3 regions of the Streptomyces sp. CRN 30 genome follow, and region 2 is predicted to be linked to each of the others. Evidence: riboswitches for the same ligand, from Rfam matches in the RefSeq annotation. Region 2 holds a riboswitch; each other region holds the start of a gene.

Region 1 (6,862 bases), on a different contig from region 2:
GTCCGTACCCGCTCCGGAGACGTCGTCCGCGGCAGGGTCCTGGTCAACTGCGCGGGGCTGCACTGCGACGCGGTCGCCCGGCTCACCGGCGACGACCCGGGGATGCGGATCGTGCCGTTCCGCGGCGAGTACTACGAGCTGGCCCGCCCGGAGCTGGTGCGCGGGCTGGTCTACCCCGTGCCCGACCCGGCGTTCCCGTTCCTCGGCGTGCACCTCACGCGCGGCGTCGACGGCAGCGTCCACATCGGCCCGAACGCGGTGCCGGCCCTGGCCCGCGAGGGGTACGGCCGGCTGACGGTACGCCCGCGTGAGCTGGGTTCGACCCTCGCCTGGCCCGGCTCCTGGCACCTGGCCCGCCGGCACTGGCGGTACGGCGCGGGCGAGCTGCGCCGGTCGCTGTCCGGAGCGGCGTTCGCGGCGGCGGTGCGCAGGCTGCTGCCCGCGGTGACGGAGGACGACCTGGTGCCGGCGCGGGCCGGGGTGCGGGCGCAGGCCGTACTGGCGGACGGGACCCTGGTGGACGACTTCCTGATCCGGGAGACGCCCCGCGCGGTGCACGTGCTGAACGCGCCGTCGCCGGCGGCCACCGCGTCCCTCCCCATCGGCCGCGAGGTGGCCCACCGCGCCCTGACAGCGCTGGGCGACGCCCCGTAAAATCGATTCCACTGTGTCTGATTCGCACCCCGCCCCCGCAGCTCCCCAGGGCCCCCGCCGCAAGGGTGAGCCCCGTTTCCCGGACGGTCCCCGGGCCGATCCCGCCGGGTCCCACTTCGAGCGGCGCATCCGCAGCTTCCAGCCGCGCCGGAGCCGGGTCACCGCCGGACAGGCCGACGCCCTGCAACGGCTGTGGCCCCTGTGGGGCCTGGACATCGACGGCAAGGAGGTCCTCGACCTCCCCGCGCTGTTCGGCGACGACCGGCCGGTGGTCCTGGAGATCGGCTTCGGCATGGGCGAGGCCACCGCCGAGATGGCCGCCGCCGACCCGGAGACCAACCTCCTCGCCGTCGACGTGCACACCCCCGGCCAGGGCCACCTGCTGGCGCTCGCCGAACGCGCGGGCCTGGGCAACGTCCGCGTGGGCAACGGCGACGCGATCATCCTGCTGCGCGAGATGCTCACCCCCGACTCCCTGTCCGGGCTGCGCGTCTACTTCCCCGATCCCTGGCCCAAGGCACGCCACCACAAGCGCCGCCTGATCCAGCCGGAGTTCCTGGACCTGGCCGCGACCCGTCTGGCACCCGGCGCGGTGGTGCACTGCGCCACCGACTGGGAGCCGTACGCGGAGCAGATGCTCCAGGTCCTCACCGCGCACCCGGCGTTCGAGAACACACGGCCCGACGGCGGTTTCGCGCCCCGTCCCGCCCACCGCCCGCGGACCCGTTTCGAGGGCCAGGGACTGGACAAGGGACATGTGGTGAACGACCTGCTCTTCCGCCGCGTACCGCACCGGGTGAGGCACCGGCCTCAGCACCAGGACCAGCCCCCCACCGGCGCCTGAAGCCCGGGAGGCGCCCCCGTCTCGTCAGGATCGATGCCGTGGCCACCAGTTCCCCGTATCCGACGCCCGCCGGTGGGCCGCCCGGTGCCGCGCTCCGCGTCCCGCGCCGGCACTGGTGGCAGCGCCGCTGGGTGCGGTACGGCGCTTTGATCACCCTGCTCGCCCTCTCCGGTCTGGTCATCCTGGCCCTGGTGCGCGAGCAGACCGGCACGGAGGGCTTCCTGGTCGGTCTCGGTCTCGCGGTCCTGCCGGTGCCGCTGCTCCTGGCGGCGTTCCGCTGGCTGGACCGGGTGGCGCCCGGACCCTGGGGCCACCTGGTGTTCTCGTTCGCCTGGGGGGCCTGCGCGGCGGCGCTGATAGCCATCGTCGCCAACAGTTTCGCGACCCGCTGGATAGCGACGGCCACCGCGGACCCGGCGGGCGCGGACACCCTGGGCGCCACGGTGATAGCGCCGGTGGTGGAGGAGTCCGCGAAGGCCGCCGCGGTCCTGCTGGTCTTCCTCTTCCGGCGGCGGCACTTCACCGGGCTCCTCGACGGCGTGGTCATAGCCGGGGTCACCGCCACCGGCTTCGCGTTCACCGAGAACATCCTCTACCTCGGCACCGCCTTCGGCACCGACCAGATCACCGGCGGCCGGGGCATCGCCTCCGTCACCGCGGCGACGTTCTTCGTGCGCATCGTGATGTCGCCGTTCGCGCATCCGCTCTTCACGGTCCTCACCGGCCTCGGCTTCGGTCTCGCCGTGCTCGGCGGGGCCGGCCGGCGCGTCCGCCGCGTGCTGCTGCCCTTCGCCGGTCTGCTGCTGGCGATGGGCACGCACGCGCTGTGGAACGGTTCGTCGGCCTTCGGCGAGTACGGCTTCTTCGCGGTGTACGCGGTGTTCATGGTGCCGGTGTTCGGCCTGCTGACCTGGCTCGCGGTGTGGACCAGGCAGCGCGAGCTGGTCACCGTACGGACCGAGCTGCCCGTCTACGCGGTGGCGGGGTGGCTGACGCCGGCCGAGCCGTACGCGCTCGGCTCGATGCGGGCGCGGCGCGTCGCCCGGGACCACGCCCGCCGGTACGCCGGGAAGGAGGCGGCGCGGGCGGTGGCGGAGTACGAGGCGTACGCGACGTCGCTGGCGTTGCTGCGGCACCGGGCCCGGGGCGGCCGGGTGGGCGCCGACTTCGCCGTACGGGAGCGGGAGCTGCTGGAGCGGCTGTGGAGCCGGCGCGAGGTGGCGCGTCCGGCGCTGGACCACGCGGCGCGGGCCACGGCTCCGCCGGTTCCGGTGACGGTCCCGCCCTGGCCGGTGTACGGCGTGTACGGGCAGCCGGCCGCGCCGCCCGCGGCGTACCGCCCGCCGCCGTACGTGCCCCAGCCGTATGTGCCCCAGCCGTACGCCTGCAACCCGTACCGGCCGTGAACCGCCACGGACCGCGACGACCGCGGGACGGCGACGGCCCGCCGAACCGGCAGCCCTGACGTCGGGGGGTCGTCGCCAGGACCGCCGGGGTTCTCGGGGCGGGACGGTCCTACGGGTTGAGGCCCTTGCTCTGCAGCCAGGCCATCGGGTCGATGCCGGAGGCCGCGCCGTCGGGGTGGACCTCCAGGTGGAGGTGGGCGCCGGTGACGTTGCCGGTGGCGCCGACGCGGCCGATGACGTCGCCGGTGTTGACCTGCTGGCCGACGCTGACGCTGATCGAGGACTGGTGGCAGAACCACAGCTCGGTGCCGTCGTCGAGGGTGAGGATCGTGCGGTAGCCGTAGGAGCCGGCCCAGCCCGCCTCGGTGATCGTCCCGGTGTGGACGGCCTTGATGAGGGTGCCGGTGGGGGCGGCGAAGTCGAGTCCGGTGTGGTAGCCGGAGGACCAGTACGCGCCGGCCTGCCCGAAGGTCGAGGAGATCGTGTACGAGGAGGTCGGCAGGGCGTACTGCGCGGCGAGCTTGGCGAGCCGCTCGGCCTCGGCCTTCTTCGCGGCCTCCTCCTCCGCCTTCTTCTTGGCGGCGGCGGCCTTGGCCTCGGCCTTCTTCTCCGCCTCGGCGGCGGCTTCGGCGGCCTTCTTCTCGGCGGCCGCGGCGGCCTCCTCGGCGGCCTTGGTGTCGACCTGGTCCTGCTGCTGCTCGGCCTGCGCCATGATCCGCCCGACCAGTGCCTGGCCGGCGTCCGCGCTCTCCTCACCGCTGTCGGAGGCGACGGCGCCGACGGCGGCGATGGAGCTGAGCGGGGCGACGGCGGTGTCGTCGGCGGCCGCCTCGTCGTCGTCCGAGATGAGCGAGCCGACGTTCGGCAGGTCGGGCATGGATATCGAGACCGGCGGCTTGCCGGTCTGCGCGCTGGCCATGCCGCCGGCGCCGACGGCGGCTATGACACCGACGCCGAGGACGGTGGAGCTGCGGGCGAGTCCGCCGCGCTGCTTGGCGACGCGGTGCTTGCCGCGCACGGGCCGGATGGACTCGGCGGTGGGGTTCCACTCCTCGAAGGGACCCTCGTCGGGGCGGTAGCCGCCGTAGCCGAAGGTGTCGCCCTCGTGCTGGGCCGGCAGGAACGGGGCCTCGGGGGCAGGCCGGTTGGACGCCACGTGGGCGTACTCCTTTCCTTCCTTCTCGCCTACCGGGTTAGCTGACGGGTTCGGAGCAGGAAGGTCTCCTACGCGCGTATACGGGCTGTGGTCTCCACAGCCGTGGACGAGCGATTCACCCCAAGGTGGTGGTTCCCCGGTTCCCTTTGACGGGATTCGGCGCGTGCGCACGGAGCCGCCTTCTGTGACGGCTGGGACGACCGCGCTGCGTTATCGAACGTTAATAGACACGAGGTGCGTATTCCAAGCCGTTCCCCTTGATCATTAAGGGATCCCGCCGGAACCAAGGCCGCACGACCGGCGAAAACCGGGCGAGTTGACCCGGTACCGCCACACCACGGAATCGATCTACGCCACCCCTTGAAGCTGACCGTGCCTCAGTTGTTATGCGGAGGGCGCTCGGCACGTCACCCCCGGTGACAACGGTCAGGGACGGCGTACGGCGAGCAGCGCCATGTCGTCCGCCATGCCGCCCCCGGAGTGCCGGCGCACGTCCGCGGCGAGGACGTCGAGGAGCGCCTCGGGGTGCCGGAAGCTGCGGCCGGTGAGCCGGACGCACGGGTCGTAGAACTCGCCGTCGGCGTCGCGGGCCTCGGAGAGACCGTCGGTGTAGAGCAGCAGGGTGGCACCGCTGGGAAAAGTGGTCTCCTCGGCGCGGTCCGGCCAGACGCCCAGTTCGCCCATGCCGAGCGGCAGCGCGGGCTCGCGGGCGCTGAGCATGCGCAGGCGGCCGTCGGCGTAGAGCAGCAGCGGTGGCGGGTGGCCGCGGTTGACGACGCGGACGACTCCGTCGCCGTGCGGGAGTTCGACGAGGACGGCGGTGGTGAACCCCTCGAAGGCGTCGAGTCCCTCGCGGCGGGTGCCCTCGCGGGCCAGCGCCCGTTCGAGCCGCTGGGCGACCGCCTCCAGGGACGCCTCCTGCTCGGCGGCCTCGCGGAAGGCCCCGATGACGACGGCGACGGCGGCCACCGCGCCCATCCCCTTGCCGCGTACGTCCCCGACGATCAGGCGGATGCCGCGCGGGCTGTCCTGCACCGCGTAGAGGTCGCCGCCGATGAAGGCGTCGGCCTGGGCCGCCTCGTAGCAGGCGGCGATCTCGAAGCCGCCGAGCCGTTCGACGGGCTGGGGCAGGACGGCGCGCTGGGCCGCCTCGGCGATCTCGCGGGCGGTGGCGAGCCGCTCGTCGGTGCGGCGGACGAAGCCGTTGACGAGGACGGCGAGCGCGGCGACGGTCGCTATGGTCACCAGCTCGGTGATCGAGTCGATGTAGTGGGCGACGCCCTTGGAGAGCTGGAGGCCGATGACCGCGCCGACGACGGCGATGCCGGTGAACAGGGTGCCGCGCCGGGAGTAGAGCGGCGCGGCGAGCAGCGGAGCGGCGGTGTAGAGGGGGCCCGCGGTGAAGTAGCGCGGGGTGAGGAGGTCGTAGACGACGGCGACGACGACGAGGAGCAGGGGGAGCAGGCGCACGAGGGTGTGGGCGGAGGTGAACCGCCGTCCTTCCGCGCGCCCCGGGAGCCGGGTCGCTCCGGAGCCGTCGTCGCCGAGGCCGGGGTCGGGCACCGGATCGCCGGGCAGCCGGCCGCCGGCCCTGGCGTACGGTCCCTCGCCCACGTCACCAGGCCGCACGTCTCGCCTCCCGCCAACCTGTACCCGCCGCCGCTTCCCGTCCCGCCAGTCCAGGGTTCCCGGAGCGGGGGCGGGCGGCGAGCGCAGAGGGCCGTACGGATGAACGCGGGCGCGTGGGAGCCTGCGGGGAAACGCACCGGAGGCCGGAACCCTGTCGGATTCCGGCCTCCGGCCTTCAGTAGCGGGGACAGGATTTGAACCTGCGACCTCTGGGTTATGAGCCCAGCGAGCTACCGAGCTGCTCCACCCCGCGTCGTTGTGTCTTCAGTGTACGCCATCCGCGGGGTGCTCGTCACACGCGTATCGCGCGCCCCTCGTCCGCGGTATCCGCCGGGTCGTCCGGCGGGGTCATCGGCCCGGGTTGCCGGCGTGGGTGAGGGTCTCCCAGGAGACGAAGAGGTCGTCGGTCCCGGCGGGGCGGGTCCTGGCCGCGAGCCTGTGCGCGGCGGGCACGGAGGTGCCGGCCCGGTTCTCCAGGTGGTTGAGGGCGACCTCCAGGTCGGGCCCGAGGTTGCGCTCGACCTTGCCGCCGCAGAGCCAGCGGGGCGTGGTGCCGGCCGCCTGCTGCCGGGCGTGCAGCGCCAGCGCGGCGGTGAGCCGGTCCTGCACCTCGCCGTACAGGTCGACGCCCTGGTGCCAGGCGGTCTCGGCGATGTGGGCGGTGGCGGCGATGGAGTAGCCGACGTGGGCGAAGTTGCGGCAGGTCTCCTGGGTGACGCCGTCCTTGAACGTCTTCTGCTCGTGCCAGTACGAGACGAGCCGTTTCTGGGTGGCGATGCTGCTGCCGGCCGGGGTGAACGGCAGCTCGCCGTCCTTCTCCAGGTAGAAGTAGGCGGGCACCCGGTCCCGGAACCGTTTGAGGGCCCGGTCGAACGTCTTGTGGTCGTCGAGGAAGACGGCGGCGGAGATCGCGCCGTCGGTGGCGATGAGGTCCCAGTTGCCGTTGTGGTCGGGGACCTTCTCGGTCAGCTCGGGCAGGTGCGCGGTGCGCAGCATGGTCCCGAACCGCCGGACCCGGCCCTCCGGCCAGCCCGCGCCGGGCGTGTGGCGGACGAGTTCGGCGGCCCGCGCCCAGGTGGAGGCGGTCCAGCCGGCCTGGAGACCGGCGTTGTCCCCGGTGTGCTCCGTGAGCTTCGCCGACCAGGCGTCCATGATCTGCCGGGCCTTGACGGC
Region 2 (6,862 bases):
GGGGTTGGTGACGAACAGGTCGTCGCCGACGAGCTGGACCTTGTCGCCGAGGCGCTCGGTGATGGTCTTCCAGCCGTCCCAGTCGTCCTCGAACAGCGGGTCCTCGATGGAGACGAGCGGGTACGCGTCGACGAGCTCCGCGTAGTAGTCCGTCATCTCGGCGGCGGTGCGGTCCTTGCCCTCGAAGGAGTAGACGCCGTCCTTGTAGAACTCGGAGGCGGCGACGTCCAGGGCGAGGGCGATCTGCTCGCCGGGGGTGTAACCGGCTTCCTTGATCGCTTCGAGGATGAGGTCGAGGGCGGCGCGGTTGGAGTCCAGGTTCGGGGCGAAGCCGCCCTCGTCGCCGAGACCGGTGGACAGGCCCTTGGTCTTCAGCACCTTCTTCAGCGTGTGGTAGACCTCGGCGCCCCAGCGCAGCGCCTCGGAGAAGGACTCCGCGCCGATCGGGGCGATCATGAACTCCTGGATGTCCACGTTGGAGTCGGCGTGCGAGCCGCCGTTCAGGATGTTCATCATCGGAACGGGCAGCAGGTGCGCGTTCGGGCCGCCCAGGTAGCGGAAGAGCGGCAGGTCGGACGCCTCGGAGGCGGCGTGCGCGACGGCCAGGGAGACGCCCAGGATGGCGTTGGCGCCGAGCGAGCCCTTGTTGTCGGTGGCGTCCAGGTCGAACATGGCCTGGTCGATCAGACGCTGCTCGGTGGCGTCGTAGCCGACCAGCTCCGGGCCGATCTGCTCGATGACGGCGAGGACGGCCTTCTCGACACCCTTGCCGAGGTAGCGGTTGGTGTCGCCGTCACGGAGCTCGATGGCCTCGAAGGCACCGGTGGAGGCACCGGACGGAACGGCGGCACGACCCGTGCTGCCGTCGTCGAGGCCGACCTCGACCTCGACCGTGGGGTTGCCTCGGGAGTCCAGGATTTCCCGGGCTACGACGACGTCGATGGACGGCACGAGCATCTCCTTCTTCAGTGTGACGCTTCTGTGTGACGCATCTGTGTGCCACGGGTCTGCGGCACGCAGCGGCTCTGCGGGTCCGAGCCTAACCGGCTCCGGGCGATCGGCCAGCCGGTCACCCACCCGTTGGACAGAACCGAGAGTAAATTGTTTCCGAACGGAACAAAAGCGCTCCGGGAACCGGACATGACCCCGCCCCGGCGCGTACGGGGGAACACGCGCCGGGGCGGGGGGTCTGACGGGACCGTCAGCTCAGGTGGAGCTGCTGGCCCGGGTAGATGAGGTCGGCCTCGTCGACGATGTCGTCGTTCAGGTCGAACAGCTTCGACCAGCCGCCCTTGACGTCGTGCTCGGCGGCGATGGAGCTGAGGGTGTCGCCCTTGACCACCTTGTACTCGCCGTCGCCCTTCTCGACCTTCTTGCCGGTCGGCGTGGTGACCGTCTTCTTCTCGGCCTTCTGCTCGGCCGCCGGGCGCTCCTGCGAGCGGGAGGCGGGCTGCTCGGCGGAGCGGTCCTCGGTGGCGCCCGTGGAACCGGTCGATCCGGTGGAGCCGGTGGAGCCCGTGCTCTGCTCCTGCGAACCGCTGCTCTGGCCCTCGTCGGAGGAGCCGCCGCCGGTGTAGCCGGCGCTGGACAGGCCCGTTCCGCAGCTCGGCCAGGCACCCTTGCCCTGGGCGGCGAGGACCTTCTCGGCGACCTGTATCTGCTGGTCCTTGCTGGCCTGGTCGGCGGTGGAGGCGTACTGCGTGCCGCCGTACGCCGCCCAGGTGGAGGCGGAGAACTGCAGACCGCCGTAGTAGCCGTTGCCGGTGTTGATGGACCAGTTGCCGCCGGACTCGCACTGGGCGACGGTGTCCCACTCGGCGGAGGTGGCGGCGGAGGCGTTGCCGGCCGCCATCAGCGGGGCGGCGACGGCGGCACCGGCGACTCCCGCGACGGCGATGGCCCGGGTGGCCTTGGAAGGACGACGGTGCTTGCCCTTGCTGGAAAACAGCATGGAGATCCCCTCACCGACGCCTACGAGGTGAGCTGTCGGGTTCGGGCCGGTTCGGTTGCCCGGCCGTGTCATCCGCGTATGACGCGCTGACACGGCTTCACCCCTAGCCGCTCCGGCTCAACTGCCCGGCGCGGCACTTACCTTGGGTCCCCCGCTCCTGCCTGCGGCGCTTGACGCGACGACTGTTCCCGGGCAGCCGCTGGCAGGATTCGGCGTTGCGGCGGCCGGGGCCCGCGATGGCGAGCGGTGACGACCGTAGACACGCGCCACACGGATTTACAAAGACGATCAGGGCTTCTGAGACCTATCTCTCACGGCGTTTATTACGGACATTCAGCCCGAACCGTGACGCGAACTACCGCTCACTTTCGACCGGTTCGACCGGTTCGGCCGTAAGCGCAAGCTTCTGACCGGGAAGGATGAGGTCGGGATCGAGACCGACGACATCCTTGTTCTCCGCGTAGAGCGAGCGCCATCCCCCGTCGAGCTCAAGGGAGTCGGCGATGGCGCAGAGGCTGTCGCCGGTGCGCACCGTGTAGGTGCCGTCGGCCGCGACGCGCGCCTCGTCGTCGCCGCGCGAGGCGTGCCGGCCCGAGGAGGAGCCCGAACGGCCGTCCGCCGCCTCGCCGTCGGCGCTGCCGCCGCGGTGCCGGCCGGAGCCGGGGGCGGGCGTCTCGGTCAGGTTCGAGATGCCGCCGGCCTCTTCGAGGCTGTCGGCGTCGTCGCGCTTGGTGGTGGCCGAGCCGGTCGCGGCGTCGGTCGGCTCGTCGGAATCGGACGACTTGCCGGACTTGGACGATTCGTCACTCTCGTCCGACGCGTCGGACGAGGCCGAGGCGGACGGCGACGCCGAGGCGCCGGCGTCCTCGTCGGAGTCGGTCGCGGCATCGTCGGACTCCGTCGCCTTCGCGTCGCCCTCGCTGTCCGTGCCGTCCGAAGAAGCGGACCCATCGGACGAAGAAGACGAACTGTCCGATTCGGTGTCCGATGCCGTCGAGCCGGACGAACCGGTGTTCAGGCCGCTGAGCAGGCCGCAGGTCGGCCAGGTGGCGACGCCCTCGGCCGCCAGCACCTTCTCGGCGACGCGGATCTGCTGGGCGCGGCTCGCCTGGTCGGCGCTGGAGGCGTAGGCGAGACCGCCGTACTGCTCCCACTGTTTCTGCGACAACTGCAAACCGCCGTAGTAGCCGTTGCCGTCGTTCTGGCTCCAGGCGCCGCCGGTCTCGCACTCGGCGACACGGTCCCAGGTCGTACCGTCGGCCGCGTTGGCGCCGGTGGCCCCGAGGAGCGGGATCGCGATGGCGGAGCCGGTGACTCCGGCGGCGACGACCAGGGCAGGGGCCTGGCGGGGGCGGCGGTGACGACCGTTCCCGGAGAGCATGCGGAGACCTTTCGCGAGACAGCAGGGCCCGCACGGCGGTTGGTGATCAGCGCCGCGCTGATCCGTGAACGTATAGGCATACGATCACTCATCACAAGTTCATGCCGTGCAGATCACATGGAGATCACGGAGCTGAGCGCGTGTCACCTTTGCGGCTGCGACGGCCCCTTCGGGCCGGCGTCACGAGACCGGGGTGAAGGAGACCGGCAGCGTGCGCAGTCCGCGCATGATGAGGCCGCCGCGCCAGCGGAGTTCCGCCGGGTCGGCGGCGAGGCTCAGGTCCGGCAGCCGGGTCAGGAGCGTGGCGAGCGCGGTCCGGCCCTCCAGGCGGGCGAGCGGGGCGCCCAGGCAGTAGTGGATGCCGTGGCCGTAGCCGAGGTGCTGGTTGTCCCGGCGGCTCAGGTCCAGCGTGTCCGGCTCCGTGAACCGCTCCGGGTCGCGGTCGGCGGCGGCGAGGACGACGAGGACCGGGTCGCCGGGGGCGATGTCCTCGCCGCCGAGGGTGAGCGGCCGGGTCGCGAACCGCCAGGTGGCCAGCTCCACGGGGCCGTCGAAGCGGAGGAGTTCCTCGACGCCGGTCGCCAGCAGGCCGTCCTCGCCGGCGGCCAGGGACTCCTGGAGGCGGGTCCGCTGCCCGGGGTGGGTGAGCAGGGCGTACATCCCGTTCCCGATGAGGTTGACGGTGGTCTCGAACCCGGCGAAGAGAAGGATGAAGGCCATCGCGGCGGCCTCGTTCTCGGTGAGGTGCTCGCCGTGGTCGGAGGCGCGGATCAGACCCGAGATCAGGTCGTCGCCGGGGTCGGAGCGCTTGCGGTGGATGAGGTCGGCGAGGTAGCCGCGCATCTTCTTCACCGACCGCGCGACCCCGCCGCGCGGCCCCCCGCCGTGCCGGATCATCATCCCCGCCCAGTCCCGGAAGTCGTCCTGGTCCTCGCGCGGGACGCCGAGCAGGTCGCAGATGGCGTAGATGGGGAGGGGGAAGGCGAACTCGTGGATGAGGTCGGCCTCGCCGCGCCCGGCGAAGGAGTCGATGAGGCCGTCGGCCAGTTCCTGCACGCGGGGCGCGAACTCGGCGACACGGCCCGGGGTGAACGCCTTGCTGACCAGCCGCCGCAGCCGGGTGTGGTCCGGCGGGTCGATGTTGAGCAGGTGCGTCATCAGCTCGGCCTTGCGCTCGCCCGGGATACCGGTCCGGCCCTTGGCGTGCGCGTCCCCGGCGTGGTGGGCGGGGTTCTTGGACAGCCTGGGGTCGGCGAGGGCCTGCCGCGCGTCGGCGTACCGGGTGACCAGCCACGCCTGAACCCCGCTGGGCAGCCGGGTGCGGTGCACGGGGGCGTGCTCCCGCAGCCAGGCGTAGGCGGGGTAGGGGTCGCTCGCGAACTCCCAGGTGAACAGTTCCGGAGCGGGGGTGCTGGGGATGGTGGTGCTGAGGTGCGTGGTGTGGTCGTTCACCTCACGACCGTAACCGGGGCGCGTCAGCCGGCGTCGGCCGCAGCCGCCGCCCCGTTTTCCTTCTTCCGCTCCGTCTCACGGATGGCGTCGCGGTAGGTGCGGGCGGCGGCGTGCAGGGCGGTCTCCGGGTCGACGCCCTCGGCCTCCGCGCGGACGGCCAGGGCCAGCAGCTCGTAGCCGAGGCCCTCGCCCCGGGGCAGCGGGGTGTCGAGTCCGGCTGAGCGCACCCGGGAGGCGAGCTTCGCGGCGAGCGCGAGTCCGGGCTGGCCGAGCGGGACGCCCTCCGTGACGGAGGTACGCCGCTTCTCGACCTGCTTCGTGCGCAGCCACTGCTCACGGACCTCCTCCGGGGTGGTGACGACGGCGTCCCCGAAGACGTGCGGGTGGCGGTGGACCAGCTTGTCGACGATGGTCCCGGCGACGTCGTCGACGGAGAAGGGCGCGTCTGGGTCGTCCTCCGCGATCCGCGAGTGGAAGACGACCTGGAGCAGGACGTCGCCCAGTTCCTCGCGGAGGTCGTCGCGGTCGCCGTCCTCGATGGCCTCGACCAGCTCGTACGCCTCTTCGATCGCGTACTTCGCCAGGCCCTTGTGGGTCCGCTGCGAGGACCACGGGCACTCGGCGCGGATGCGGTCCATGACCTGCACGAGGTCGAGGAGGCGGGCGCCCGGCAGGTCGTAGGAGGCGGGCAGCAGTTCCAGCTCCGGCATGTCGACGCGGCCGGAGCCGGCGAGGCGGGCCAGCCCGTCGGTGAGGGCCGGTTCGCCCTCGCCGGTCGCCACGACGACGACCGTGTGCCCGCCCGCGCAGGCGTCGACCAGGTCGGCGGCGGCCGGGACGGTCTCCTCCACGCCGATCCCCGCGTCCCTGAGGTAGGGCAGCTGGGGGTGGGCGCCGTCCGCGCAGAGCACCCGGTCGGCGGTGCGCAGGGCCTGCCAGGCCGGCCAGGACAGCAGGCCCGGTGCGACCCGGTGGCTGGTGGTGAGCAGGACGAGACGGCCCTGACCGGCGGGGCCGCCGGTCCCGGTGGGGGCTTCGGGGCTGGTTGCGTTCACCGTTCGAACGTAACGCACGGCGTCCGGCAGGGGTTCGCGACCGCTATGCCGCGGCGTCCTCGCCGTTCTCGGTCGTGACCTCGCGCACCCAGGGGGTCTTCGCGTCGGTGCGGATGCTCTTCTCCACGTCCCAGGTGCCGTAGCGCGGGTTGAGGTCGACGCCCATCCTCTTGGAGGTCTCCGACAGGTTCTTCCAGAAGGCGGGCTGCCCGGTGTCCGTGCCGAGGTGCTCGGCGAGCTTCTGGGCCTCGATCTGGAGGCGGAGGTTGTCGTCGAGGCGCTCGGGGGCGATGCCGTACTGCTGGAGCCAGACCGTCTCCAGCTCCTTCGCGCCGCCGGCCTGCTGCTCCAGGCCGCTGCGCATGCCCTGGATCTCCTTGCGCGTGACGCCGACCCCGGCGTCGGCGGCGGCGCGGTGCAGCACGCGGTCGAGAACCATGCTCTGCAGGGTGTCGCGGGTGAGACCGCCGGTCCTGGCGATGGCCTGCGCGTACTGCGTCTCGTCGGGGACGGCCGCGCGCTGGGCCGCGCGTACCTCACCGACCCGCTCCTCCAGCTGCGCCACGGTGATCCGCTCGCCGTCGACGACGGCTGCCGCGCCGGGGTGGGCGTCGTTCCCGCAGGCGGTGAGGAGGGGGGCCGCCGCGGCGATCGCGGCGGTGAGGAGGAGCGCGGTGCGACGGCGGCGGTGCAAGGAGACCTCCCGTTGGAGAGCTTGTGCGACGGTGCACAAAGTCTTGCGGTGATCGATGGTAGGCAGTGGACCGGCTGGGGCCAACCCATTCGACCAACGATTCACCGGGACTTCGGGCACCGCCGCGCGCGTCGCGGCTCATGAAGCCGACGCGTGGGCGGCGCGAGGCTGGGAACGTTCGGCCCCGGCTGTCCGGCCGGAGACTGCGTCAGACCGCCGCCAGCTCACACCAGACGAGTTTGCCCCGGTTGCCTCCTTCGGCCAGCGGCTGCCAGCCCCACAGGTCGGCGCAGGCCCGTACGAGGATCAGACCCCGGCCGTCCTCCGAG
Region 3 (6,862 bases), on a different contig from region 2:
GTCGTACGCCGGGAACCAGCAGGCCAGGACGGTCGACGAGCGCAGGCCGAAGTGCGCGGCGACGGGCTGTCCACCGGCGTAGAGGACGGAGAGCGTGCCGGTGCACTCCGGGGTGCGGGTCGCGGCGAGCGAGTCGACGAGGCCGGTGATCCACCGCTGGGCGAAGCGGTCGCGGCGGCCGGTCCTGCGGTACTGCGCCGACTTCCACGCCATCAGCGTGCGCAGCGCGGCCGGGTCGCGCTCGTCGAACACGAACCGGACGTCGCCGACCTGGCGGCCGAGCCGCCGCTCCTTGGCCAGCGTCGTCTTCAGGAACTTCGGCGACCGGGTGCGCAGGTCCCGCTCGTAGGCGGGGTAGCCCGCGGCTACGTCGATGACGTGCGAGGCGTACGACTCGGCGGCGTACGGCGTGAACAGCGGCTGGTCCGCCTCCAGGTTGTCGAAGGCGAAACTCGACAGGGAGCAGGCCCGCAGCAGCTGCCGGGTGTCGGGCGGCGGGCCCTGGCGCAGTACGGCGCCCTGGCAGTCCGAGACACCGAGCCCGATGGCGCGGCCCTGGCCCAGCGGCCCGCGCTCGTACGGCAGGAAACCGGCGGTCTCGTCGCCCTCGTACACCACCGCCACCCGCGCTCCGGGGCGGACCCGGCCCACGGCCTCGGTGAACTCCGGCTCCATGAAGGGGTTGCGAGGGGCGTGCGATTTGGCGCGCAGTTCACGCCAGTGCTCCCGGTCCCCCTCGCCCAGTTCCCCCGGCCTCAGCACACGAATGCGTCCGCTGCTCAACCCGACCCCCCGATCAAGTCCCCCTGGACAGAAGGAAGGTACCCCTGGGGCCGCCCGGAGGGTAGAGAGCGGAGCATGTTGTTGCCAACTGGTGCACAGCGCTTTAACCGCCTTTAGCCGGTGTTGCGACAGGTTTCGGACAGATGTGTCGGACGGCGCCCGCAGTACATCCGTGGTGCGCGTGCGGCGGGCGCGCGGTATGCGCGCGGTATGCGCGCGGTACGAGGGTGAGTCGGGGGCCTCCGGTGTCCGTATTCTCTGATCATGGAGCCCACCGCTTACGCACTCGTCGCCACCGACCTGGACGGAACGCTGCTGCGCGGCGACGACACCGTCTCCGAGCGGTCGCGGGCCGCGCTCGCTCGGGTGGCGCGGGCGGGCGCGTACCACCTGGTGGTGACGGGGCGGCCGGCGCCGCGCGTACGGGAGCTGCTGCGGGGTCTCGGAAGCACGGGGCTCGCGGTGTGCGGACAGGGCGCGCAGGTGTACGACGCGGGCACGGACCGGCTGCTGTGGTCGGTCACCCTGGACCGGGAACTGGCGGAGACCGCGCTCGGCAAGATCGAGGCGGAGGTCGGCCAGGTACACGCGGCCGTCGACCAGGACGGGGTGGAGGGGCTCACGCTGATCGAGCCCGGCTATCTGATGCCGCACCCGACGCTGCCCGCGGTGCGGGTCGGGCGCCGCGACGACCTGTGGTCGGCGCCCATCAGCAAGGTGCTGCTGCGCCACCCCGTGCTGTCCGACGACGAGCTGGCGGCGACGGCCCGCGCGGTGGTCGGTTCGCTCGCGACGGTCACCATGTCGGGGCCGGGGACGGTGGAGTTGCAGCCGTGCGGCGTCACCAAGGCGACCGGGCTGGCGCTGGCGGCGGACCGTCTGGGGCTCGGCCCCCGGCGGACGATCGCCTTCGGCGACATGCCCAACGACATCCCGATGTTCGCGTGGGCGGCGCGCGGGGTCGCCATGGCCGGCGCCCACCCGGAGCTGCGCGCGGTCGCCGACGAGGTCACGACGTCGAACGAGGACGACGGCGTGGCCGTCGTCCTCGAACGACTCTTTCCCGCTCCGTAGGGGTTCCCCAGGGAGGCCGGGGGATCAGTACGCGCTGTAGACGTTGTCCATGGAGCCGTACCGGTCGGCGGCGTAGTTGCAGGCCGCGGTGATGTTGGCGACCGGGTCGTACGGGTCCCAGGAGGTGCCCTCGACGTGGTAGGCGTCGAAGGTCGGCTTGATCACCTGGAGCAGGCCCTTGGACGGGGTGCCGTTGATGGCGTTGATGTCCCAGTTGTTGATCGCGAACTGGTTGCCGGACGACTCCCGGATGATGTTGCGGTAGATCCCGTTGTAGGTGCCCGGGATGCCCTTGTCGGCCATGATGTCGAGCGACTGGCGGATCCAGCCGTCGAGGTTGTTGCTGTAGCCGTTGGCCGCGGTCATGGCGGCCGTGGTGGTGGCCGTCGTGGAGTCGGCGGCCGGGGCGGCGGAGGCGCTGGTCGCACCGGCGACCGGGAGCGCCAGTACGGCGGCACCGACGCCGGCGAGGGCGATCTTGCGGGTGAGGCGGGTGGTCACGGCGGGGCGCCGAAGGCCGAAAGCAGGCATGGTGGGTCCTCTCCTACGCCTGCGAGGTGAGCTGTCGGGTTCGGGCGGGGAGGTGCCCGGCCGCGCTCTTGAGTGAGCGCGGCTTCACCCCGAGCCGCTCCGGTCGGTGACCGGCGCGGCGACTTACCTGGGTCCCCCGCTCCTGCCGTGAAGTGAGTCGGATGTGTGTGCGTCGGGTGGTGGCAGGATTCGGCGTCCTCCCGACAGGCCGGGAACGTATGCGACGGCACATGTCCGGAACAAGTGCGGGATTCACATAACGTGCCTGTTGACCTTGGTCTGAGGCATTTGGGGTGCTTGATCCTTTTCGATCGTGAACGGTCAACTCGCCTGCGGCGCAACGGGATGGGGGTGTTCGGGGGCCACGCGGGGGAAGGGGTGGCGGCGTGAGTCAACTCACGGGCATGAACAAGTAGGGTAAATCGGGCATCAGTCTCAAAGGTGAGCCAATAGGTCAGTCGGCTGATCGGCCGGTACTCACTCGGGCGAGGGAACAGGGGTTTGCGTGCCGAATGGGTGACGTTCCCGGGTCGCGTGGCGTTGGGAGGAGTGGTGGACTTCGGTGGGTCTCGGCCGCCCGAGGGAGTCCCCGGCGAGTCGCCGAATGTCAGCTCATATCACCTGATCAAAAACATACGGTTCATGATCCGATAGGGACCGGCCTGTAACGGTGGGCGCTATCGGTGATCGAAACGTGACCGGATACGCTGACTTGAGTGATGGCAGCGACCTATCGACAAGCCGTGTAACCGCCGGTAGACACCAGCAGACAGGAGACCCCTCGTGACCGTCGTCGGGCCGTTCGGGCTGAGCGTGCGGGACCAGGCTCTGGAAGCCGATGTCCAGGCCGGAATGGCGGCTGTCGAGGAAGGGTTGCTTGAGGCAACCAAAAGCGAGGTGCCCTTCATCACCGAGGCCGCCCAGCACCTGGTGAAGGCGGGCGGCAAGAGGTTCCGGCCGCTGCTGGTGATGCTCTCGGCCCAGTTCGGCGACCCGTACGCCCCCGGCATCGTGCCCTCGGCGGTCGTCGTGGAGCTGACGCACCTCGCCACGCTGTACCACGACGACGTGATGGACGAGGCGGACGTGCGGCGCGGCGTGCCCAGCGCCAACGCGCGCTGGGACAACTCCGTCGCGGTCCTCACCGGTGACTTCCTCTTCGCGCGGGCCTCGCAGATCCTGGCCGACCTCGGGCCGGAGGCGGTCCGCGTGCAGGCCCTGGCGTTCGAGCGGCTGGTCACCGGACAGATCCTGGAGACCGCGGGACCGCAGGACGGCCGGGACCCGGTCGAGCACTACCTGGACGTGCTCGGCGGCAAGACGGGCTCGCTCGTCGCGGTCGCCTGCCGGTTCGGCGCGATGATGTCCGGGGCGGACGAGCGGGTCGTGGACGTCCTCACCCAGTACGGCGAGCGGCTCGGCGTCGCCTTCCAGCTCGCGGACGACGTGCTCGACATCGCCTCCGACTCCCACGAGTCAGGCAAGACCCCCGGCACCGACCTGCGGGAAGGCATCCCCACGCTGCCCGTGCTGCGGCTGCGGGAGCGGGCGGCCCGGCTGGGACTCCCCGACGACCTCGCCCTGTGCGAGCTGCTGGCCTCCGACCTCACCGACGACGCGCGCCACGCCGAGGCGCTCCGGCTGCTGCGCGCCCACCCCGCCCTGGAGCAGGCCCGCCGCGACACGGTGCGCTACGCGAAGGAGGCCCGCGCGGCCCTGGCCCCGCTCCAGGAATGCGACGCGAAGACGGCTCTGGTGGAGCTGTGCGACGCGGTGGTGCACCGGGCGGGCTGACCACCACCGGATATCTGACGACCACCGGATATCTGACCACCTCCGGATATCTGCCCGCGCCGGGCGCCTGCTCCTGCCGGGTGCCTGCCCATGCCGAGTGTCTGTCCGCGCCGGCCGTCGGTTCGCCCGCTCCGGCCGTCCGCCCGCCCGCGCCGGCCGTCGGTTCGCTGTGTGGGTCGGTCTGCCGCCCCCTACGGGACGCCCCCCTGACCGCGGGGTCGCGTCATACCGCAGCAGTACGCGGAGTTGAGCCCCGGGGCTGACGCGCCCCCGTGGCCGATTTGGTCAGATGAGCATCGCGGAAAACAACCACTCCTCACCGATTCGGGTGAGAATGGCGGCTCAGGGTGGACCGGCACGACGTCGCGAACAGCCGCCGCCGACGACGGAGGTAGGGCACATGGCACCGTACGAATCCGACGGCAGCACGGCCGCCGGGGAGACCGAGGAGCGCGGGACGAGGCGGCGCAGGGCCGCCCGGTACGTCGTCCCCGTCACCGTGATGGGTGTCGCGGCGGCGACGATCGGACTCGTCCCCGCCCTCGCCGACTCCGGCGACCCCGACCTGCCCGACATCACGGCCCAGCAACTCATCGAGAAGATCGCCGCGTCGGACACGCAGCAGCTCTCCGGCACCGTGAAGATCAGCACCGACCTCGGACTGCCGGACCTGGGCGGCCTGGAGAGCGGCCTGATATCCGGTGGCCCGACCTCCGGCGGGACCGGCGGTTCGGACGACGGCTCCGCCGCGGACCCGACCGCCCAACTCACCGAGCTGGCCTCCGGCACCCACACCCTGCGCGTCGCGGCCGACGGCCCCGACCGGCAGAAGGTGTCGCTGCTCCGCGACGCCGCCGAGTACAGCCTGATCCACAACGGCGACGACGTCTGGGGCTACGACAGCGAGTCCAACGAGGTCTACCACTCCACCGTCGCCGGCCAGGACGCCCGGGGAGACGCCGACGAGCGGAGCGACGAGGTGCCGGCCACCCCGCAGGACCTCGCCGAGGAGGCCCTGAAGGCGGTCGACGACACCACCTCCGTGACCGTCGACGGCACCGCCCAGGTGGCCGGCCGCGACGCCTACCGCCTGGTCGTCGAGCCCCGGCAGAAGGGCTCCACGATCGGCTCGATCACCGTGGCCGTGGACGCGAAGACCGGCGTGCCGCTGAAGTTCACGCTCAGCCCGGCGAGCGGCGGCGCCGCCGTCGTCGACGCGGGCTTCACCCAGGTCGACTTCGCCAAGCCCGCCGCGTCGACGTTCGACTTCTCCCCGCCCAAGGGCGCGAAGGTCACCGAGGGCGACGCGCTCGACCACACGGACGGACAGAGCGACGGACAGAGCGACGGGCGGCACGAGAAGGGCGACGGACAGGCCAAGGGAGAGGGGCTCGACGACCTCAAGGTCATCGGCGAGGGCTGGAACTCCATCGCCACCTTCGACACCGGCTCCGGCGGCATGACCGCCTCCGGCGCCGAAGGCGATCTCGGCGGCTTCCTGAACTCCCTCGGCGACCAGGTCAAGGGCACCTTCGGCACCGGCACGGTGTTCAGCACCCGCCTGGTCAACGCCCTGATCACCGACGACGGCACCGTCTACGTCGGCACCGTCACCAAGGACGCCCTGGTGAAGGCGGCCGACGCCGCGAAGTGACCCGACCCCCGGCCGCCGGAGCACCGCGCGGCCGGGCCCGTACGACGAAGTGAGGGAGCCGATGGGCGAGGGGCCCGCCGCGGAGCACGCCGTCATCGACACCCGCGGGCTCACCAAGCGGTACCGCGGCGGACAGCTCGCCGTGGACGGCCTGGACCTGACCGTCCCCGCGGGCAGCGTCTTCGGGTTCCTCGGACCCAACGGCTCCGGCAAGACCACCACCATCCGCATGCTGATGGGGCTGATCGAACCCACCTCCGGCACCGCCCGGGTCCTGGGCCGCCCCATGCCGCGCGCCGCCCGCACCGTACTGCCGGGGGTCGGCGCCCTCATCGAGGGCCCGGCCCTCTACGGCTTCCTCTCCGGCCGCGACAACCTGCTGCGCTACGACGCCGCCGACCCGACCGCCGACCCCCGCACCCGGAAGGTCCGGGTGGCGGCGGCACTGGACCGGGTCGGTCTGACGGCGGCCGCCGGCAAGCGCGCCAAGGCGTACTCGCTCGGCATGCGGCAGCGGCTCGGTCTCGCGGCGGCGCTGCTCCAGCCGCGCCGCCTGCTCGTCCTCGACGAACCCACCAACGGGCTCGACCCGCAGGGCATGCGGGAGATCCGCGGCCTGGTCCGCGCGCTGGCCTCGGACGGTACGACCGTCTTCCTCTCCTCCCACCTGCTGGACGAGATCGAGCAGGTCTGCACGCACGTCGCCGTGATGACCCGGGGCCGCCTGATCACCCAGGGGCCGGTCGCCGAACTGGCCGCCGGGACCCGGGGGCGGCTGGTGGTGACCACCCCGGACCCGGCGGACGCCGCCCGGGTCCTGAAGGAACAGGGCGTGGCCGACGTCGTGGTCGCCGAGGACCGTGTCACGGCGGAACCGCCCGACCGCGACCCCGCCGAGCTGAACGCCGCCCTGGTGACGGCCGGCGTCCGCGTGCGCGGCTTCGCCCTGGAACGCGCCTCGCTGGAGGACGCCTTCGTGGCACTGACCGGGGAGGGCTTCGATGTCGCGGGCTGAGACCCCCACCG

What was found. Region 2 has a riboswitch for cyclic di-AMP ahead of UW392_RS36265 (transglycosylase family protein). Riboswitches for the same ligand answer to the same signal wherever they lie in the genome.
Region 1: it holds a riboswitch for cyclic di-AMP, as region 2 does, so the genes downstream of both, UW392_RS05550 (M23 family metallopeptidase) here and UW392_RS36265 (transglycosylase family protein) in region 2, are expected to answer to the same signal.
Region 3: it holds a riboswitch for cyclic di-AMP, as region 2 does, so the genes downstream of both, UW392_RS55525 (transglycosylase SLT domain-containing protein) here and UW392_RS36265 (transglycosylase family protein) in region 2, are expected to answer to the same signal.

What each region holds. Positions count from the first base shown of each region.
Region 1 is NZ_JAVRHI010000057.1:13,853-20,714, forward strand. It holds gene lhgO (L-2-hydroxyglutarate oxidase) at 1-654, shown strand, start outside; gene trmB (tRNA (guanosine(46)-N7)-methyltransferase TrmB) at 668-1,498, shown strand; gene UW392_RS05545 (PrsW family intramembrane metalloprotease) at 1,537-2,904, shown strand; gene UW392_RS05550 (M23 family metallopeptidase) at 3,014-4,060, opposite strand; cyclic di-AMP (ydaO/yuaA leader) riboswitch at 4,072-4,232, opposite strand; gene UW392_RS05555 (PP2C family protein-serine/threonine phosphatase) at 4,487-5,689, opposite strand; tRNA gene UW392_RS05560 (tRNA-Met) at 5,869-5,942, opposite strand; gene UW392_RS05565 (alginate lyase family protein) at 6,038-6,862, opposite strand, start outside.
Region 2 is NZ_JAVRHI010000338.1:286-7,147, forward strand. It holds partial or broken gene eno (phosphopyruvate hydratase) at 1-951, opposite strand, end outside; gene UW392_RS36265 (transglycosylase family protein) at 1,202-1,951, opposite strand; cyclic di-AMP (ydaO/yuaA leader) riboswitch at 1,954-2,130, opposite strand; gene UW392_RS36270 (transglycosylase family protein) at 2,307-3,332, opposite strand; gene UW392_RS36275 (cytochrome P450) at 3,513-4,784, opposite strand; gene UW392_RS36280 (nucleoside triphosphate pyrophosphohydrolase) at 4,808-5,839, opposite strand; gene UW392_RS36285 (SurA N-terminal domain-containing protein) at 5,883-6,533, opposite strand; gene UW392_RS36290 (ATP-binding protein) at 6,742-6,862, opposite strand, start outside.
Region 3 is NZ_JAVRHI010000491.1:47,153-54,014, reverse strand. It holds gene UW392_RS55535 (GNAT family N-acetyltransferase) at 1-762, opposite strand, end outside; gene UW392_RS55530 (HAD family hydrolase) at 1,048-1,857, shown strand; gene UW392_RS55525 (transglycosylase SLT domain-containing protein) at 1,882-2,388, opposite strand; cyclic di-AMP (ydaO/yuaA leader) riboswitch at 2,392-2,557, opposite strand; gene UW392_RS55520 (polyprenyl synthetase family protein) at 3,172-4,182, shown strand; gene UW392_RS55515 (DUF2092 domain-containing protein) at 4,583-5,836, shown strand; gene UW392_RS55510 (ABC transporter ATP-binding protein) at 5,898-6,851, shown strand; gene UW392_RS55505 (ABC transporter permease) at 6,838-6,862, shown strand, end outside.